Regions from separate parts of the Pseudoalteromonas sp. SG43-3 genome, predicted to be linked through region 1. Evidence: predicted binding sites of a transcription regulator. Region 1 holds the regulator's gene; each other region holds the start of a gene.
The links. The regulator sigma-54, encoded in region 1, starts transcription at its own class of promoters, with help from an activator protein. The targets are predictions, from matches to a motif close to GTTGGCACGNNNNTNGNNT.
Positions count from the first base shown of each region.

Region 1 (4,256 bases):
AGCCGTTTTTGCGAGCATGCGCCTAACTTGAACAAATTGACCACTATTGAGTGACTTCGTCACCTGCTTTAGTTGCTGTAGTGGATAATCTTGTTCAAAAGCTTCTGGCATTGGCGTCCTTTATAAATTGTTATATTACTTTATGGGGGGAGGTGAGTTAACTGGCGTTACTAACCTATTTATTTTATATATCTGTTTTAATTGAAGCACTAGTAATGCGAATATTGTTTTTATAAAACAGATTATTCTTGTTCATTAAAGCGTTGTGCTATTAATTCTCCAACAGCGTGTAAAGCTTGCTCAGAATCAGGGCCTTTACAAACAACTTTAACTTCTTTTCCTTGGCTACTTTCAAGTAACATTAATGCAAGTACGCTATCGCCTGCTGCTTCTTTGTCATCTTGGAATAATGTGATTGTAGCATCAAATTGTACTGCTAATTGCGCAAGCACAGTAGCTGCTCTGGCGTGTAAGCCTAATTTGTTTTTTATTAAAAAGGTATCTTCACAATGCATAACTTACTCTACCTAAGCTGAACAGGTGATTATTCAGCTATATTATTTTTCTTGTTCGCGATGGCGAATTTTTACATTGGGATGTGTCATTGCAAAACTTTCACCGATAGTTTGCGCTAAATACACAGAGCGATGTTGCCCACCTGTACAGCCAATAGCAATGGTTAAATAACTGCGGTTATTTCGTTCTAAATGCGGTAACCACGTTTGTACAAATGTTTGAATTTGCCATGTGAATTTTTGCACTATGCTGTGATTAGCTAAATAGTCTTTAACCGGTTGATCTAACCCATTTAAAGGCTTCAACTCTGGTTCCCAGTGTGGATTTGGTAAAAAGCGTGCATCAAATACGTAGTCTGCTTCTTTTGGTATACCGTGTTTAAAACCAAATGATTCAAATGTGACAATCAGTTGCTTATCTTTTTTACCTAAAATCTTTTCACGAATAGATTCAGCGAGTTGATGAACACTTAAATCAGTCGTATCTATCATAAAGTCGGCGCGAGTGGTTAATACATCAAGTAATTCTTTTTCTTTTTTGATGGCTAAATCAAGAGGCAACGAGTCTATTGATAGTGGGTGTAATCTGCGTGTTTCAGAAAAGCGTTTGATCAATGTCTGATCGTCACTATCTAAATAAAATAACGTAGGGTTTGCAAAGCCTGGTAAGTATTCAAGAATATCGTTAAATTCATCTTGTTCTTTAGGTATGTTGCGCACATCTATGCTAACAGCAATTTTATCGTAGCTATCAGACACACTGCGAACTAATGAAGGTAGTAGGTTTACTGGAATATTATCTACGCAATAATAACCTAAATCTTCTACAACGCGCAAAGCAACCGACTTTCCAGAACCAGAACGGCCGCTTATGATAATTAACTCCATTTAACACCCTTTATAAAACTATGATTGATCGACAATAACTTGGTAAAGCTCAGTATCAGATTTTGCACTGCGTAACTGTTTACAAAAATCTTTGTTGTTTAGTTTATCAGCAATGGTTGCTAGAGTCTTTAAGTGCTGCTGGTTATCGCCATCTGGTACGATGAGTGCGACAAAAATATCAACAGGGCGATTATCGATTGCATCAAAGTTTATTGGAGTTTCGCTAACGAGCACTAAAGCCAAAGGCTCTTCTGCACCGCTCATTCTTCCATGAGGAATAGCAATGCCACGTCCTATACCTGTACTACCTAATTTCTCTCTGCTCATTAAAGCATTAAGAATATCTTGTTGCGGTAAATACGGAAGTTTGTCGTGAGCAAGTTCGCTAATGAACTCTAAAATTCTTTTTTTGCTATTAAAAAGGACCGCAGCTTTGCTGCAGTCCTGGCATATAAGTGAACTTAATTTCATCATATTAGTGTCGAGCAAGCTTCTCTTTGTGTTTGATTACTTGGCGATCGAGCTTGTCGATCAACGAGTCAATAGCGGCATACATATCTTGATGTTCTGTAGAGGCAAATAGCTCAGCACCGCTTACGTGTATTGTGGCTTCTGCTTTTTGATTTAATTTTTCTACATCGAGAATGACATGAACATTATTAATATGATCAGAGTGTCTTTCAAGCTTCGCAAATTTAGTATTAATATAGTCTCTTAGTGAATCGGTTAATTCTACGTGACGACCAGTTAAGTTTAGTTGCATAAGCATTACCCTCTTAGTTTAGCGTCTTAAATCAGACTTTTACGCTGATTTGACGGTGGAATAGCAAGAGATTCGCGGTATTTTGCGATTGTACGTCTCGCTACTTTAATTCCTTGCTCAGCCAATATATCCGCTATTTTGCTATCACTCAATGGTTTTGCTGAGTTTTCTGCTGCGATTAATTTTCGGATAAGCGCACGTATTGCTGTAGATGAACATTCACCACCGTTTTCAGTACTTACATGGCTTGAGAAAAAATATTTAAGCTCAAATATACCACGGGGTGTATGCATGTACTTTTGAGTAGTTACGCGAGAAATTGTCGATTCGTGCATTTCTACCATTTCAGCAACATCATTTAAAACCATTGGTTTCATGGCTTCAGGGCCATGTTCAAAAAAGCCTTGTTGTTGCTTAACAATACAATTAGTAACTTTTAATAGCGTGTCGTTTCTACTTTCTAAGCTTTTAATAAACCATTTAGCTTCTTGTAAATGTGAGCGAATAAACTGGCTGTCGCCACTTGATTTTACAGTGCGAGACATTGCTGCGTATTGGCTATTAACACGAATTTTAGGCATGCTATCTGGGTTTAATTCGACAACCCAGCGGCCTTTAATTTTTTTAACTGACACATCAGGAATAACATACTCAGATTCTTCCCTTACAATAGTATCTGCAGGTTTTGGGTTGAGAGTATGTATTAGTGTCATTACTTCTTTAAGCTCTTCTTCTTTGAGCTTAGTTTTTTTCATTAATGTACGATAGTCGCGAGCTGCTAATAGATCAATATGCTCGGTTAAAATCATTTTCGTTTCATTAATATAAGGTGTTTCTTTATCAAATTGATTAAGCTGAATACACAAACACTCTTGTAAACTACGTGCAGCAATACCAACAGGATCAAACAGTTGGATGCGTTTTAATACCGCTTCAATTTCATCAAGTTCGACTTCGTTATCATCTTCGTTTTCTTGATTAAAGCTTTCTAAAATCTCTTCGCAGCTTAGTGTTAAAATACCTGAATCATCGACAGCTTCTACAATAGCAATAGCAATAGCTTCGTCTGTAGGGCTAAATGGCGTTAGTTGTAATTGCCACATTAAATACTCATGCAGCGTTTCAGTAGAGGCGCCTTGGTATATTGATTCGTCTTCAGGCATTGGACCTGATGAGGCTGCAGGAGCGGCACTCATGTACTCATCCCAACTGACATCCATAGCCATGTCGTCACTTAGCGTGTCTTTTGCAAGTGCTTCACCAGTATCTTGTTCGTATTCGCTCGGAGCATCATCAGCAGATGCGCTAACAGTTATGTCATCGGTATCAGCTTTTTGCTCGTTTTTACCAGCAGCGTCTTCGGAATAGTCTGCCTCTTCAACCTCTAATAGTGGATTACTGTCGAGAGCTTCTTGTATTTCTTGCTGGAGATCCAATGTACTGAGTTGCAACAAACGAATAGCTTGTTGCAACTGTGGAGTCATTGTAAGTTGCTGGCCCATGCGCAGCTGTAGTGATTGCCTCATGTATCTCTAACAATCCTTTTATGTTGTTATAATTAATACTAGCAGATGCTTAAAGACATGGCGTAAATGTTACAGCCTAAATTGCTCGCCTAAGTAAACATCGCGTACTGTTTTATCATTTAATACGTGTTCTGGAGTACCTGATGCAATCAGCTCCCCATGAGAAACAATGTAGGCTTTTTCACAAACATCAAGGGTCTCTCTTACGTTATGGTCGGTAATTAATACACCAATCCCACGATTTTTAAGATGTTCTATTATTTTCTTTATATCTAATACCGAAATAGGGTCAACACCGGCAAACGGTTCATCCAGTAATATAAATTTAGGATCTGCTGCCAGCGCTCGTGCTATTTCTACACGACGACGTTCTCCCCCCGATAATGCCATACCTTGGCTATCACGAATGTGTTGTATGCTAAATTCATCTAATAAGTTATTGAGCGTGTCTTCTCTGGCTTGTTTATTTAGTTCTTTGCGCGTTTCTAAAATGGCCATTAAGTTTTGATAAACAGTCAGCTTTCTAAAAATCGATGACTCTTGTGGTAAGTAGCCTATGCCTAA
Region 1 covers NZ_JACJFC010000001.1:67,446-71,701, forward strand. The annotation lists gene mgtE (magnesium transporter) at 1-111, opposite strand, end outside; gene H5157_RS00335 (HPr family phosphocarrier protein) at 243-515, opposite strand; gene rapZ (RNase adapter RapZ) at 558-1,403, opposite strand; gene ptsN (PTS IIA-like nitrogen regulatory protein PtsN) at 1,422-1,874, opposite strand; gene hpf (ribosome hibernation promoting factor) at 1,879-2,166, opposite strand; gene H5157_RS00355 (RNA polymerase factor sigma-54) at 2,193-3,692, opposite strand; gene lptB (LPS export ABC transporter ATP-binding protein) at 3,762-4,256, opposite strand, start outside.

Region 2 (4,256 bases), 160 kb from region 1:
CCTTGCAGCGTAACATTTTTACTGTGTTTACCTTGATAAAATGCGCTGAAAATTTGAGTTTTTTCTTGCTCTTTAATACCGCACCCTTTATCAAGTACAACGATACAAAGCTGGTTTTGCTCAAGCGCTAAATTAATAGTAACGCTTTGCTTATCTTCTGAAAATTTTAAGCCATTTGAAATAAGCTGAATTAAAATCATCTCAATAAGCTCACTAGGTAAAGCAAGCGGTTTGTTAGGTAAAGTATTTTGCCACTGCAGAGCTTGCTGACGCGCAGTTAAGCGATGCTCAAAATGGCTATTAATTTTATTAATAAGAAGACTAAATTCAACTTCGCTTAGGCTATCTTTACTGGTGCGAATAGCATTATAACTCAGCAAGCTGTCAATCATTGTACGAAGGCGCACCATAGATTGGCTAATAAGCTCAAGCACTGCTTTTTGCTCAGCGGTAATTGGACCTACTATTTCATCAGTTAATAAGTCAGTGCCTTCGACCATTGAAGCAAGCGGCGTTTTTAGCTCATGAGTTACATGGCGTAAAAAAGTATCTTTTTGCTGCTCAAGCATATGTAGTTGCTCTTGCACCCACTGAAGCTTTTCTCCTAGCTCAACAAGCTCAGCTGAACCTTTCACAGATATTTTTTGCTGCCAATGCCCCTGCCCAAGCTTATCAATAACCGTAGTTAACCCTTTTAGCCGCCCACTTATGCGCCATAAAAAACCTCCCCCAACAATTAAAGTCAGTGGAATAAGTGCCACCAGCCAATTTATAAATGACGCTTGCAGGCTTGTAAGCTCTTTTTGGTTATTGGTAATTTGCGCTTCGTTTTTATCACGTAACCATAAAGTAAGCTCAGCAACTAAATCGCTCACTGGCACAAATAGCTCAGCTTGCTGTTGTTTTTTCTCAACAAGCTCTACATGCGCGGTTTGTAAGGTGGTATATAAGCGTTGCCATTGGTTGATATACTCTTTATTCGTGTTTACAAATTTAAGCTCATCAATGCTTTGTAGGGATGATTGCCATTTATCAACAATGAGCTTATCTAGCGATTCACTTTTTAATACCCAGTTTTGTCTAGTGGCGCGTTCAAGACTGTTGAGTTCTTGCTTTAAAGTGTTAAACGATTTAGTAACTTGGTAGTTGCTACTCACAATACTTTGAGTAACCGCTAATTGCTTATTAAGCGCATTTAAAAATACGATCACCACTATAGAAAGCGGCAGTAACGAAAGCAGCATACTCATTGCAAATTGCCCAATTAAATTAGGCCGCCAGTTAAGCATTGCTTGGTATTTTTTAGCTATGGTTGCTGGCATTTCGTTTAGTCCTTTTAAGTTAAGCGTTCTATTATTAAGTGCTTACCTTATACACTAGCTGAACCAGCAATTATATTTAATACGATTAACAGCCAGCACTACAAAACAATGTGTCGCCAAATAGAGACAACGTAACTCGTTGATTTTAATAAACTCCCTTTTAACCCCATTAAATAGTGTTGCAAAAGGCGCACAAAAATTACAATAAACCCAGTAAAAACTTCTCACTGGCTTAAAGCTAAAACAATAACCAATTGAAAAATAACAACAATTATTATTGGCACCATTTTTGTAATAGGAGTAATAACTTTAATCAATAAGGAAATAATTATGAACAAACGCATTTTAGTAATTTCATCATTACTGGCTTTAGGCTTTTTAGGCGCTAATGCACACGCAATGGACGTTCACGCGACTTTTAACGAACTTGATAAAGACAGTAACGGCACATTAAGTGAAGCCGAAGCAGGTGAAGATGCTGTGTTACACGAGAATTTTTCTCAAATTGATACTAATCAAGATGGGCAATTGTCGCTAGATGAATTCAAAAAATTTATTCAATAAACTCATTTAATAAGGAACGTGATTATGAAACAACTTATAGCCGCTTTTTCATTAATGTTTTTAGCAATTAGTGCCACCGTAATTGCATCGCCAACAAATGTGCGTTTTGCCCACTTAGATAAAGACATGGACGGACAAATATCAATTGCAGAAGCAAAGGAAGATAAGGAAGTAATGAGACAATTTGCCGACTTAGATGAAGACGGTGATGAAAAAGTCTCAAAAAAAGAATTTGAAAGCTTTAAACCTTAATGAGTAATTACTGATTAAGCTTTACTTAAGCTTGTTATAGGTAAACTGGAATTAAAAGCATTTGCCATAATCCCTGAGGGAGTGTGTAAAAGGATTTAATGTTGGGAGTTAAATTACGGCAAGTGCTTTTTCCTTTTCACTTTATTTTAGCCACAAACTTTAAATACATCTTTTGGAAGGAACACCATGAAGATACTTCCCCTTATTATAAGCATCTTAATGCTATTAAGCTTTGATGCCGCTGCACTTGATGTAAAGCAACGCTTTGATCACCTCGATAGCGACAAAAGTGGCTATTTAACGCATGACGAACTTGATCCCCAACCACAACTATTAAACACATTTGTAAAATGGGACAAAAACCAAGATAACCAAATTTCGTTAATCGAATTTAAAAATTACCTTACCAATAATCTCTACTGAGTATTTTTCATGAAAAAAACAAGCTATATAGCGCTTTTTGCGTTTAGTATTTTTAGCACATTAGGCTTTGCTGCAAGCAACAATGTTGCAGAGCAATTTGAAAAACTTGATAGAAACCAGGATGGTTTTTTAACACGTTCAGAAACCGCTGTAGACCCCGCTTTGTGGTCTCGATTTTCAAGCTATGATCAAGACAAAGACGGCAAGCTAACGCTAAGTGAATACAGTTTATATGCAAGTAAGTAGTCTTATAGCTAGGTACACAAACACCTAGCTTATTATATTTATACTATTAATTACGTTCAGACTTTATTTTTAGAACAATGCGCTAAGTACTCTGCATCAGTAGGTTTTGGGCTCACCATAAAATCCATTTTGAGATAAGTTAGAATCGGTTGCTTACTCGTATTTTCAACTGTCGGTTTCCAGCGCCATAAACCCACAGCAGCTGCCGCATCAATATCAAACACGCCCTCAGGGTAAGACGAGACAACCTTATACCCTTGGACTTCACCTTGTGAATTAATTAACATAGCAAACTCAACACAGCCTTAAATACTTTTCTTTGCAGCTTCTATCTGACATCGCGGCTCAACTCTTTTAGCAACATCCCAGTATTCACCTACCTTACTTCGCAGTTCAGGACTTGATAAATCAATAAAACTCGGCATTTCATCGTTTACTTGTTTATCAGACATTGAGCTACAGGCTGTCAGCATCATGCTCAAGGGAGTAATAAATAGAGAGCTTTCATAGCATTCCCTTATTAATTCGTTATAAATAATTTTTTAAGTAGTTGCATCAATTACCTGTGCACCACCAAAGTGAGATATATAAATACTCCACTTAAAATCTTATGACTTTCTTCTTTCTCCCGTTATTTGAAATGCTTCGCCAGCCGGACAATTCTTTAAATATTTTTCACCTACTGGTTTTGAGTCAATAGTGAAATCAATTCTAATATGAGTAAGAACAGGCTGTTTAGCTACATTTACGTTAGTAGGCAACCAGGCCCATGTACTTAAAGATTGAGCTGCGGCTTCATCAAATAACCCTTTAGGATATGAGGAGGTTACTTTATATCCTTGCGCCCTACCCTCAGAATTAATGATAGTCATGAGTTCTACACAACCTGCAAGACCTTTTTTTGCAGCAGCTATTGGATATTGTGGTTCTGTTCTTGTTAAAATATTCCAATAGTCTTTCACCCTATCGCGCAGCTCAACACTTGATAAATCTATATAATCTAGCTTTTCAACAGTTTCCTCTGTCGTAGGTGTTGCTCCACATGCCGCAAGTAATGAAGTTAATGGGAGTAATAAATAGAGGGCTTTCATAGCGTTTCCTTATGCTTTATTGATTGTTTTACATACTAAATAATCACATCAATTACCTATTTTGTAAACAGTTAGTAAAGAGAAAAACCTTATAATGAGGCCTATCAATTCATTGGTATTATAAAATCAAGTTTGTTAATGTAAGTAAATTAACAATGAAAATTAAGTAACCATGTCGCTCAAAAAAATAATCAAACCACTCATACTAGCCAGCCTTTGCGCTAGTTCTAGTTACACTCTTGCACAAACAAAAGTAATTTATAATGCCAACGGTTATACCCCTTTATATCAAGGTGAAGTACAGCAGTTTACTACCCTCGTTATTAAAAATGGCAAGGTAGTAAAACTAGGTAGCGAT
Region 2 covers NZ_JACJFC010000001.1:231,115-235,370, reverse strand. The annotation lists gene H5157_RS01165 (sensor histidine kinase KdpD) at 1-1,322, opposite strand, end outside; gene H5157_RS01160 (EF-hand domain-containing protein) at 1,653-1,886, shown strand; gene H5157_RS01155 (hypothetical protein) at 1,911-2,138, shown strand; gene H5157_RS01150 (calcium dependent protein) at 2,325-2,561, shown strand; gene H5157_RS01145 (calcium-binding protein) at 2,571-2,807, shown strand; gene H5157_RS20835 (energy transducer TonB) at 2,864-3,094, opposite strand; gene H5157_RS20830 (hypothetical protein) at 3,113-3,259, opposite strand; gene H5157_RS01135 (energy transducer TonB) at 3,416-3,898, opposite strand; gene H5157_RS01130 (amidohydrolase) at 4,071-4,256, shown strand, end outside.
Region 2: the regulator sigma-54 is predicted to act here: its motif matches at 1,599-1,617, upstream of H5157_RS01160 (EF-hand domain-containing protein).

Region 3 (4,256 bases), on a different contig from region 1:
GGTAACTGGTCTATAACCGACGATATTTCATTACGTGGTGCATTAAGCTCAGGATTTAGAGCGCCTTCAATGCAGCAGCTTTACTTTAATAACGTAAGCACACAATTTGTTGTTGATACTAATGGTAATTTAGTTGCAGAAGAAGTTGGTACATTTAGAAATGATTCAACACTTGCGCAAAGTTTAGGTATTCCAAAACTTAAAGAAGAAAAATCACAAAACCGTAGTTTAGGTATTGTGTATAACGTTACCGATAATATTAATGTAACCGTTGATTACTACTCGATTGATATTGACGACCGTATTGTAATTAGTGATCGCTTAGGTAAAGGGTTATCTACAAGCCTTGATGCAGCACTAAATAGTGCAGGTGCTGGCGTAGGGCAGTTTTTCTTAAATGGTGCTGATACAGAAACTCGTGGTGTTGATTTTGTAGCAACGTGGAACACTGAAGGTTTAGGCGGCACGCTTGATTTTACACTTGCAGCTAACTTTACCAAAACAGATGTTGTATCGTTGTTCTCTCCTGCTGGCTCAAGCCTTGAGACAGTAAAAGTAGAAGATATATTCTCAGCTGAAGACATCTCTATTATAGAAGAGTGGCAACCAGAGGACCGTATTAACTTAAGTGCGCTTTATCAACGTGATGATTGGACTGTTAACCTGTCACTTAATCGTTTTGGTGAATACACAGTAGAAGATGGCGGTCGTCAAACGTATGGTGCAGAAATTTTAACTGACGTTAAAGTTAACTACTTCGTTACTGAAGATTTATCAGTAAATATTGGTGCAAATAACTTGTTCGATGTTTACCCAGATAAAAATGAAATAGGTAACTCTCGCTCAGGTACTATTGTGGATGCTAGTGGCAACACAGTAATAAGTAGCTCAGGTGTGTTTGACTACTCACGTCGTTCGGCTCCATTTGGATTTAACGGTGCTTACTACTACGTAGGTGCAGAATACCGTTTTTAATTAATAACCTCCCTTTTGTTATTTAACTCAAAGGGCCGTAAGGCCCTTTTTTTGGTTTTAACTTGGGCTGATTTTATTTAGAAATCAAACTTATTGGATAATCATCGTATTGCTTAATATTATTCATTACATTCATTAAAGTATTATGTGTACTGTTTTCGTCTGCAGTTATAAGTACCGAACTTATTTCATATTCAGCCGCGAACATAGCTAAATTAGTCGCAACTTGCTCTAAATCAATTAACCTCCCAGAAAAATATACTCCGTTACTTTCATCAATTCTAAATAAAGCATTTTTAACAGGCTTATCTATTTGAGGGCTGTCGAGTGGTCGGTTTAATTCAATAGCCACAGGTTTTACAAAAGATGTAGTTACAATAAAGAAAATTAGTAATATGAACACTATGTCTAACATCGGGGTCATATCTACATCAGCATCATTTTGCAGTTTGGTTAGTTTGCTTTTCATATTGGACCTTATTTTTAATTAAATGCTGCGGCGCCACAGCAAGGTTTTAGGTACCTATTAACAAAATTAGCACAGTAAAAATAAAGCGTGGTTAAATAAATATTCTAATAACATTAAATATTTGTACTAATTATGTATTTAAAATGTGGTGAAATAAGGCGGTGTTAATACCGTTCTGCTTATATATGGGGTCTATTTAGCATCGTTATAATGTAATGCAATTTGTTAAATTGCTTAAAAAACTATGTAGATTGGTATTAGAGGCAATAAAAAACCCAGCTCGAGGCTGGGTTCTAGTTATGCGCTATGTCAGCTTAATGCTTTTGCATACGGCTCATTTCTGCATGGCAGCTTTGCATTGTTAATAATGTTTTAGCCAGTGCAGCTTCGCAGTCAGCTGGTTGCGGTTTATCCATTGCTGCTTTAATTTCTTCAAGGGTTTTATCTTCTACCTCTTCAAGCTCTTTTACATACGTGCTGTCGTTGTGTGAGGTGAAAGTAGTCAATAGGGCTGTGTACGCACGTCGTGCTTCAACTGCGAAAGATGAGCCATCTTCGCGTTCGCCTTTTTCATTAATTGCATATGGCTGCAAGCGCTCAACACTCACTTTTCGGGCATCTATCATACGCTGAAAAAGTGCACCAATAGCAGGGTCTTCAACTTTTTCCTGTGCTTTTTGATAAAAATCGATGCCGCTGTTCATAACTTGAATGATGTCAGTAATATGATTTACTTCTGATCCTTGATGGGTGTTCATAATGACCTCTTTAATTAAATGAATGTATAGTTCAATTTAATAAAAGCAATGTATGTTCCAAGTTTTAATGATTATGTAGTTATTTGATTTTATTGGTTTAATTTTATCTCAGTAGGGTGCTAAGTTAACAGGCAAAAAATTAACCTAGCAATTTTTACATTATATTGTGTAATAAAGTTATTTTAGCTCTTCAGCTACTTCAGCTACTTTTTGACGTAACCAAATGTGACTCGCATCGCGATGTAACAGTGGGCTCCAAATCATATCAAGCTCAAAAGGAGGAATTGGAAATGGTGGCTCTAAAATTTTAAGCCCCGGATCATCTAAATATATATTTGCGGCTTTTGAAGGAAGGGTCGCAATCAAATTTTTCTCTTTAGCTAAATGAATTGCTACATGGTAGTTACGCGTAAAAGTGGCAATATTACGATGCTTACCAAAGTGAGCAAGTGCTTCGTCAACCCAGCCAAGTTTTTGCACATCTTTAGGGTCCATGCCCACACCTACACCAAAACCTGTTTTACTCACCCATATATGGCGTGCTTTTAAATAGCTGTCGAGGCTAAAGTTTTCAATTATAGGGTTATCGGCTTTTACTAAGCAGCAAAAACTATCTTTCCAAATACGTTTATGATGAAAAGACTGCGGTAAGTTTTCAAAACGGTTGATTGCCATATCTACTTTACCGTTTTCTACATCATGAAAGGTGACATCACTTGGTGTGAGTATATCTAAAGTAGTATCGGGGGCTTCTTCGTGCAATTTACTTAAAAGCTTTGGTGCTAATGTACTTGCAGCGTAATCACTGGCCATTATTCTAAACACACGCTTACTTTGGCTTGCCTCAAATTCTCGATTAGGTGCTAGAGTTTCTTCAAGGGTCATTAAAATGCCACGAATAACGGGTTGTAACTCCAAAGCACGCTCGGTAGGTACCATACCATCGCTGGTACGAACTAAAATAGGGTCGTTAAATAAGTTACGAAGACGTTTAAGGCCATTACTCATTGCAGGTTGCGTTATACTCAATTGATTAGCAGCGCGTGTTACGTTGCATTCTCGCAGCAATGTATCGAGGTAAACGAGTAAATTTAAATCTATTTTGCTTATATTCATTGTGTGTGTCCTTTAGCGCTTACCAGTGGTGAATAAAGCGCTGTGCTGTCGGGTATGGGTAAATATGACTTACCTGACCATTTTTTATATTTTGTTGTGCCTGCTTCCAAAAGCTAACATCTATAAGCTCAGGATGAGTGCTGAGTAAAAACTTTTTATACATAGGGTTTGGCATTACAAATGTACAAAGTTGCTCAGGAAATACGTCCTGTGGTGCAACAGAGTAACTTTGTTCATCCATTAAATAGTCGTCATAGCTCTTTGCTTTTGGTAATGCTCTAAAGTTCATATCGGTTAGGTATTGAACTTCATCGTAATCGTAAAAAATAATACGTTTGTGCTTACTTACACCAAAGTTTTTTAAGAGCATATCACCGGGGAATATATTAACAGCAATCATTTCTTTTAGGGCTTGCCCATATTCTTCAATCGCGTCGGCGGCACTTTCTTCATCAGCATTTTCTAAAAACAAGTTAAGAGGTGTCATGCGCCGTTCAATATACAAATGCTTGATGATCAACCAATCGCCCTCAATTATCATTGATGAGCCAATTGTTTTATGTAATTGCGCAAGTAAATTACTATCAAAACGCGCTAAAGGAAATACGACGTTAGAATACTCTATGGTATCGGCCATTCTGCCAACACGATCATGATTTTTTACCAGTTGATAACGCTTTAATACGGTATCACGGCCAAAGGGTTTACTCTCACCAAATTTGTCTTTTATTACTTTAAAAACATAGCCAAATGAGGGGAGGGTAAATACCATCATCACCATACCGGGAGTCCCCGGTGCAATTGTAAACTCATCACTAGAGTGAGATAAGTGATTTAAAAACTCTCGGTAAAACTCAGTTTTCCCCTGTTTATGAAAACCCACTGCATTATAGAGCTCAGCAAGTGTTTTGTTTGGCATAAGTTGATTTAAAAACCGG
Region 3 covers NZ_JACJFC010000023.1:5,237-9,492, reverse strand. The annotation lists gene H5157_RS17545 (TonB-dependent siderophore receptor) at 1-975, shown strand, start outside; gene H5157_RS17540 (biopolymer transporter ExbD) at 1,049-1,444, opposite strand; gene H5157_RS17535 (PA2169 family four-helix-bundle protein) at 1,759-2,202, opposite strand; gene H5157_RS17530 (LysR family transcriptional regulator) at 2,380-3,318, opposite strand; gene aceK (bifunctional isocitrate dehydrogenase kinase/phosphatase) at 3,338-4,256, opposite strand, start outside.
Region 3: the regulator sigma-54 is predicted to act here: its motif matches at 2,246-2,264, upstream of H5157_RS17535 (PA2169 family four-helix-bundle protein).

Region 4 (4,256 bases), on a different contig from region 1:
ACTTATTGTTGGCCACGGACTATTAGCTACATTTTGTAATGCTTGGGTATAGGCGCTTTTGTCAATTTCTACCGCAGTTATATCAAGCTCATTACTGCGCTGCTTACACATTAATGCTAGTAAGCCGGTGCCAGTGCCTATATCAAGTAATGACTTTGCACCGCTTAAATTAGCCCATGCGCCAAGCAAAATGCCATCGGTAGAAACTTTCATTGCACAGTGGTCGTGTTCAACTTTAAATTGTTTAAATACAAAACCAGACATTTTTTCACCTTTTCATTCACCAAGCGCAGCATAGCGCGTATAATCAGGGTAATTGTCCCTTATTTTAGACACTCTATGCAATTTTCTGAATTTGATCTTGATAACAAGCTACTCGATGCCATTAATAAAATGGGCTACGAGACGCCAACCAGCATTCAACAACAAGCTATTCCTGAAGCACTACAGGGGCGCGATATTTTAGCATCTGCGCCTACTGGTACAGGTAAAACAGCGGCATTTTTAATTCCGGCTATTCAGTACTTACTGGATTTCCCACGTCGTGATCCTGGTTTTGCGCGCGTCCTCGTTATGACCCCGACTCGTGAGTTGGCTTATCAAATTCATGAACAATGTGAACTGTTAGCTAAACGCACACACCTAAAAATTGGTGTAGTAACAGGCGGTATTAACTACGGCACGCATAAAGAAATTTTCGAAAAAAATAACGATATTTTAATCGCCACACCAGGTCGATTAATGGAATACCTAGAAACCGAAAACTTTCATGCTGAACACGTAGAAATGCTTATTATCGATGAAGCAGATCGCATGTTAGACATGGGTTTCAAAAAAGAAATGAGCCGTATTTGTGACGAAGCTAAAAATCGTCGCCAATGTTTTTTATTCTCAGCAACACTCGAAGGTGACAGCGTAGAAAGGTTTGCTGAAAAAACATTAAACGACCCTGCACTGCTTGAAGCTGAATCGTCACGTAAAGAAAAAGCTAAAATTCACCAGTGGGTACATTTAGCCGATGACTATCATCATAAACTAGAGCTTTTAGTAAATACCTTAAATGGTCCAGACGTGACTAAAGCAATTGTGTTTGTTAAAACCCGTGAGCGTTTAGAAACACTGATTGGCGAGCTAACCAATAACGGCGTTAAAGCAGCTTGGTTACGCGGCGAAATGCCACAAGACAAACGTATGAAAGCCATGGAAAACTTTCACAGTGGCAAAACACGTATCTTAATTGCGACCGATGTAGCCGCACGTGGTATTGACGTATCTGACATTAGCCACGTTATTAACTTTGATATGCCGCGCACTGCCGACGTATACGTACACCGTATTGGTCGTACTGGCCGTGCTGGTAAAAAAGGGATTGCAATATCGTTAGTTGAAGCACATGACATTGGTATTTTGTATAAAGTAGAGCGCTACGTTGAACAAAAACTAAAACGCCGTGTAATTAAAGGTGTTGAGCCACAGCATAAAGAAGCTAAGCCGCCGGCTAAAAAGCGTAAAGATCCAGTAAAAATGAAAGCCAAGAAAAAGGCCAAGGTTAAAAAGAAAAAGTAACCTAACATATTTTTATTCTAAGCCGACTTTTGTCGGCTTTTTTAATGCAAGCCTTACAGGCTCTGCTGTTTGTACCTGTTACATATGTAACCCAAGCATGTAACTCATACTCATTTAAATGTAATTTTTGCCCACCTTAATTTCCACTTAATAAAATTATCTTATATTTCATAGCGTTAATATTGGCACCGAAATTGTAACTACAAAGATAACCTAGCCGATGGAATTTCCATTTTGTGGCTGCACTATTCACCGTAATGTAAGGATTAAGTTATGAACCGCTTCAAGTTAACTATCGCTTTAGTATCATTTTGTTGTTTATTTTTATTAGCTTGCGCTACAAAGGTAAGTGCAGCAACCAATATGGCCGTAGTAAGCAGTGTAGCCACTCAACCTAACCTACAACAAACTATCACCAACACCCTACGAACTAACCCTAACCTGGCGTTAAGTGATATTCGTGTGCAGGTAAAAAATGGTGAAGTAGATTTATACGGTGAAGCACAAACTGGTTTTCAGCGCGCACTAGCTCAAAAGTTTTTAGAAAATATAGATGGGGTTAAAATCATTCGTAACAAAATTAGCGTTATTTAATACGCACCACAAAACCTATTTGTATAACTAATTCATAAGCGCGGCTTGTTACTCCAACACAAGCTGCGCTTTTTTATATTCAGTTTAAGGCAAATTTTGCTGCTGTAAAAGAGATAAAATAAAGCCTAAGCAATACGATTATTCCTCCCCTTAAAACGATAGCTCACACTTATACTTATGAAGATAAATTTAGAATTGATGCTAGCGTGTTTGTCTTTGCTCTTTTAACCCTTAAGTTAACCCAATTGATACTGAAAAAGCTTACACAGATTCTTTAGCCGACCTAACGGGCTTAAAAAGGATGATTTAGTTATTGAAATAGATGAGGGCGTTATTTCAGAGTGTGCAGCAAAGGCAGTAAAAAAATCGTTAGGTAAACACTACTTTTACTTGTTAATACTCCCATGACCAAACGCAACTAATTAGAATTGATATTCAATAAACACAAAACTAGGTATTTAAACTTTTAGCTAATAATCCATTTATAAAAAAGCGCAATTTTACTCTGTAAAATTGCGCTGTTGGTAAGTAACTATTTCCCAATGCTTTTGCCTAATGAGTTTTAACTAAATTACTCACTTTGGCTAGAGTCAGCACCGTCGCTACTGTCTTTATTGGATGACTGCTGGCTTATTTTATCGCTTATCATGGCATCGAGTTTCTCACCGCCTTTAATACCAAAATCTAAAGTACGAATTGGGAAAGGAATACTAATATCAGCTTCGTCTAATGCTTGCTTAACGGCAACAACACCTTTGTGGCGTACCGTCATAAAGTCAGGCTCGCCTGGGTATTTAATCCAAAACCACACCAGTAAGTTAATGCTGCTGTCGCCAAAACCTTCAGCGTATACAGCGGTTTCGTCTTTACGTATTACAAAGTCAAATTCGTTAATTTTATCGACTATAACGTCTTTTGCTTTTTCTATGTCGTCGCCATACGAAATACCTACGGGTACTTCTATACGTCTTATACCTAGCGTGGTGTAATTTTTTAGTACATTTCTAAATAAGACTTTGTTTGGTACAAGTATTAGTTGCCCGTAAAAGCTCTCTATTAGCGTGTTACGTAGGTTTATAGAATGCACCGAACCAAACACATCATCGGTTTCTATTACATCACCTGTTTTAAATGGCTTACGTACACCCATTGCTATACCTGCAATTAGGTTTTCGGTCATGTCTTGAAACGCAAAACCAATGGCTAAACCCACAATACCCGCACCAGCAAGTAGCGAAGTAACAGTGCCTTTTAAGCCAACAAAATCGAGCGCTATAAATAAACCTATGCACAACACAATAACTTTAAATATTGACGCCATTAAGTCGGCAATTTGCGTTGAATCGAGAGAGCGGCGCAACACGTTTTTCATCAGCTTGCCAGCAAAGCGCGCCAATATTGAAAATACTATGGCAATTACAATTGCCACTATAAAATTAGGGATATGGCTGATAACAACATCAAACCACCCTCCGAGCTTTTCCTCTATTAGTTTTTCGGCTTCGCCAACTGACGGAATACTGATCATTTTGTTTGCACCTATTTAATTAATAATCTCATTAATATTAGATATAGTTGCAAATATAACGCCAGTATCAAAAAAGCCATGCAATGCATGGCTTTTCAATTGTTTATTTAAGCTTATGACCTAATTTTGTTCGTCACGCATAAATACCGGCTCAAGCTCTTTAACTGTTGCCTCAGGGCTAAAGTAATAACCCGCCACAGTAAACTCTTTAAGCTGACTTAATTGCGTTACTTTATTTTCGATAATGTAGCGCGCCATCATGCCGCGTGCTTTTTTAGCGTAAAAGCTAATTACCTTATATTGACCGTTTTTACAGTCTTTAAAGTGTGGGGTAATAATTTGTGCATTTAATGCTTTTTTATCTACCGCTTTAAAGTACTCGTTTGAAGCAAGGTTAACTAAGTATTGCGCGTCTTGTGCTTTTAATACGTCGTTTAGTTTGTTCGCTATTACGCTGCCCCAAAACTCGTATAAGTTTTTGCCACGCGAGTTTTCAAGCTTGGTGCCCATTTCAAGACGGTAAGCTTGCATTAAATCAAGTGGTTTTAATAAGCCGTATAAACCCGAG
Region 4 covers NZ_JACJFC010000010.1:86,583-90,838, forward strand. The annotation lists gene H5157_RS11230 (tRNA1(Val) (adenine(37)-N6)-methyltransferase) at 1-264, opposite strand, end outside; gene srmB (ATP-dependent RNA helicase SrmB) at 340-1,566, shown strand; gene H5157_RS11240 (BON domain-containing protein) at 1,840-2,160, shown strand; gene H5157_RS11245 (mechanosensitive ion channel family protein) at 2,732-3,688, opposite strand; gene yaaA (peroxide stress protein YaaA) at 3,809-4,256, opposite strand, start outside.
Region 4: the regulator sigma-54 is predicted to act here: its motif matches at 1,748-1,766, upstream of H5157_RS11240 (BON domain-containing protein).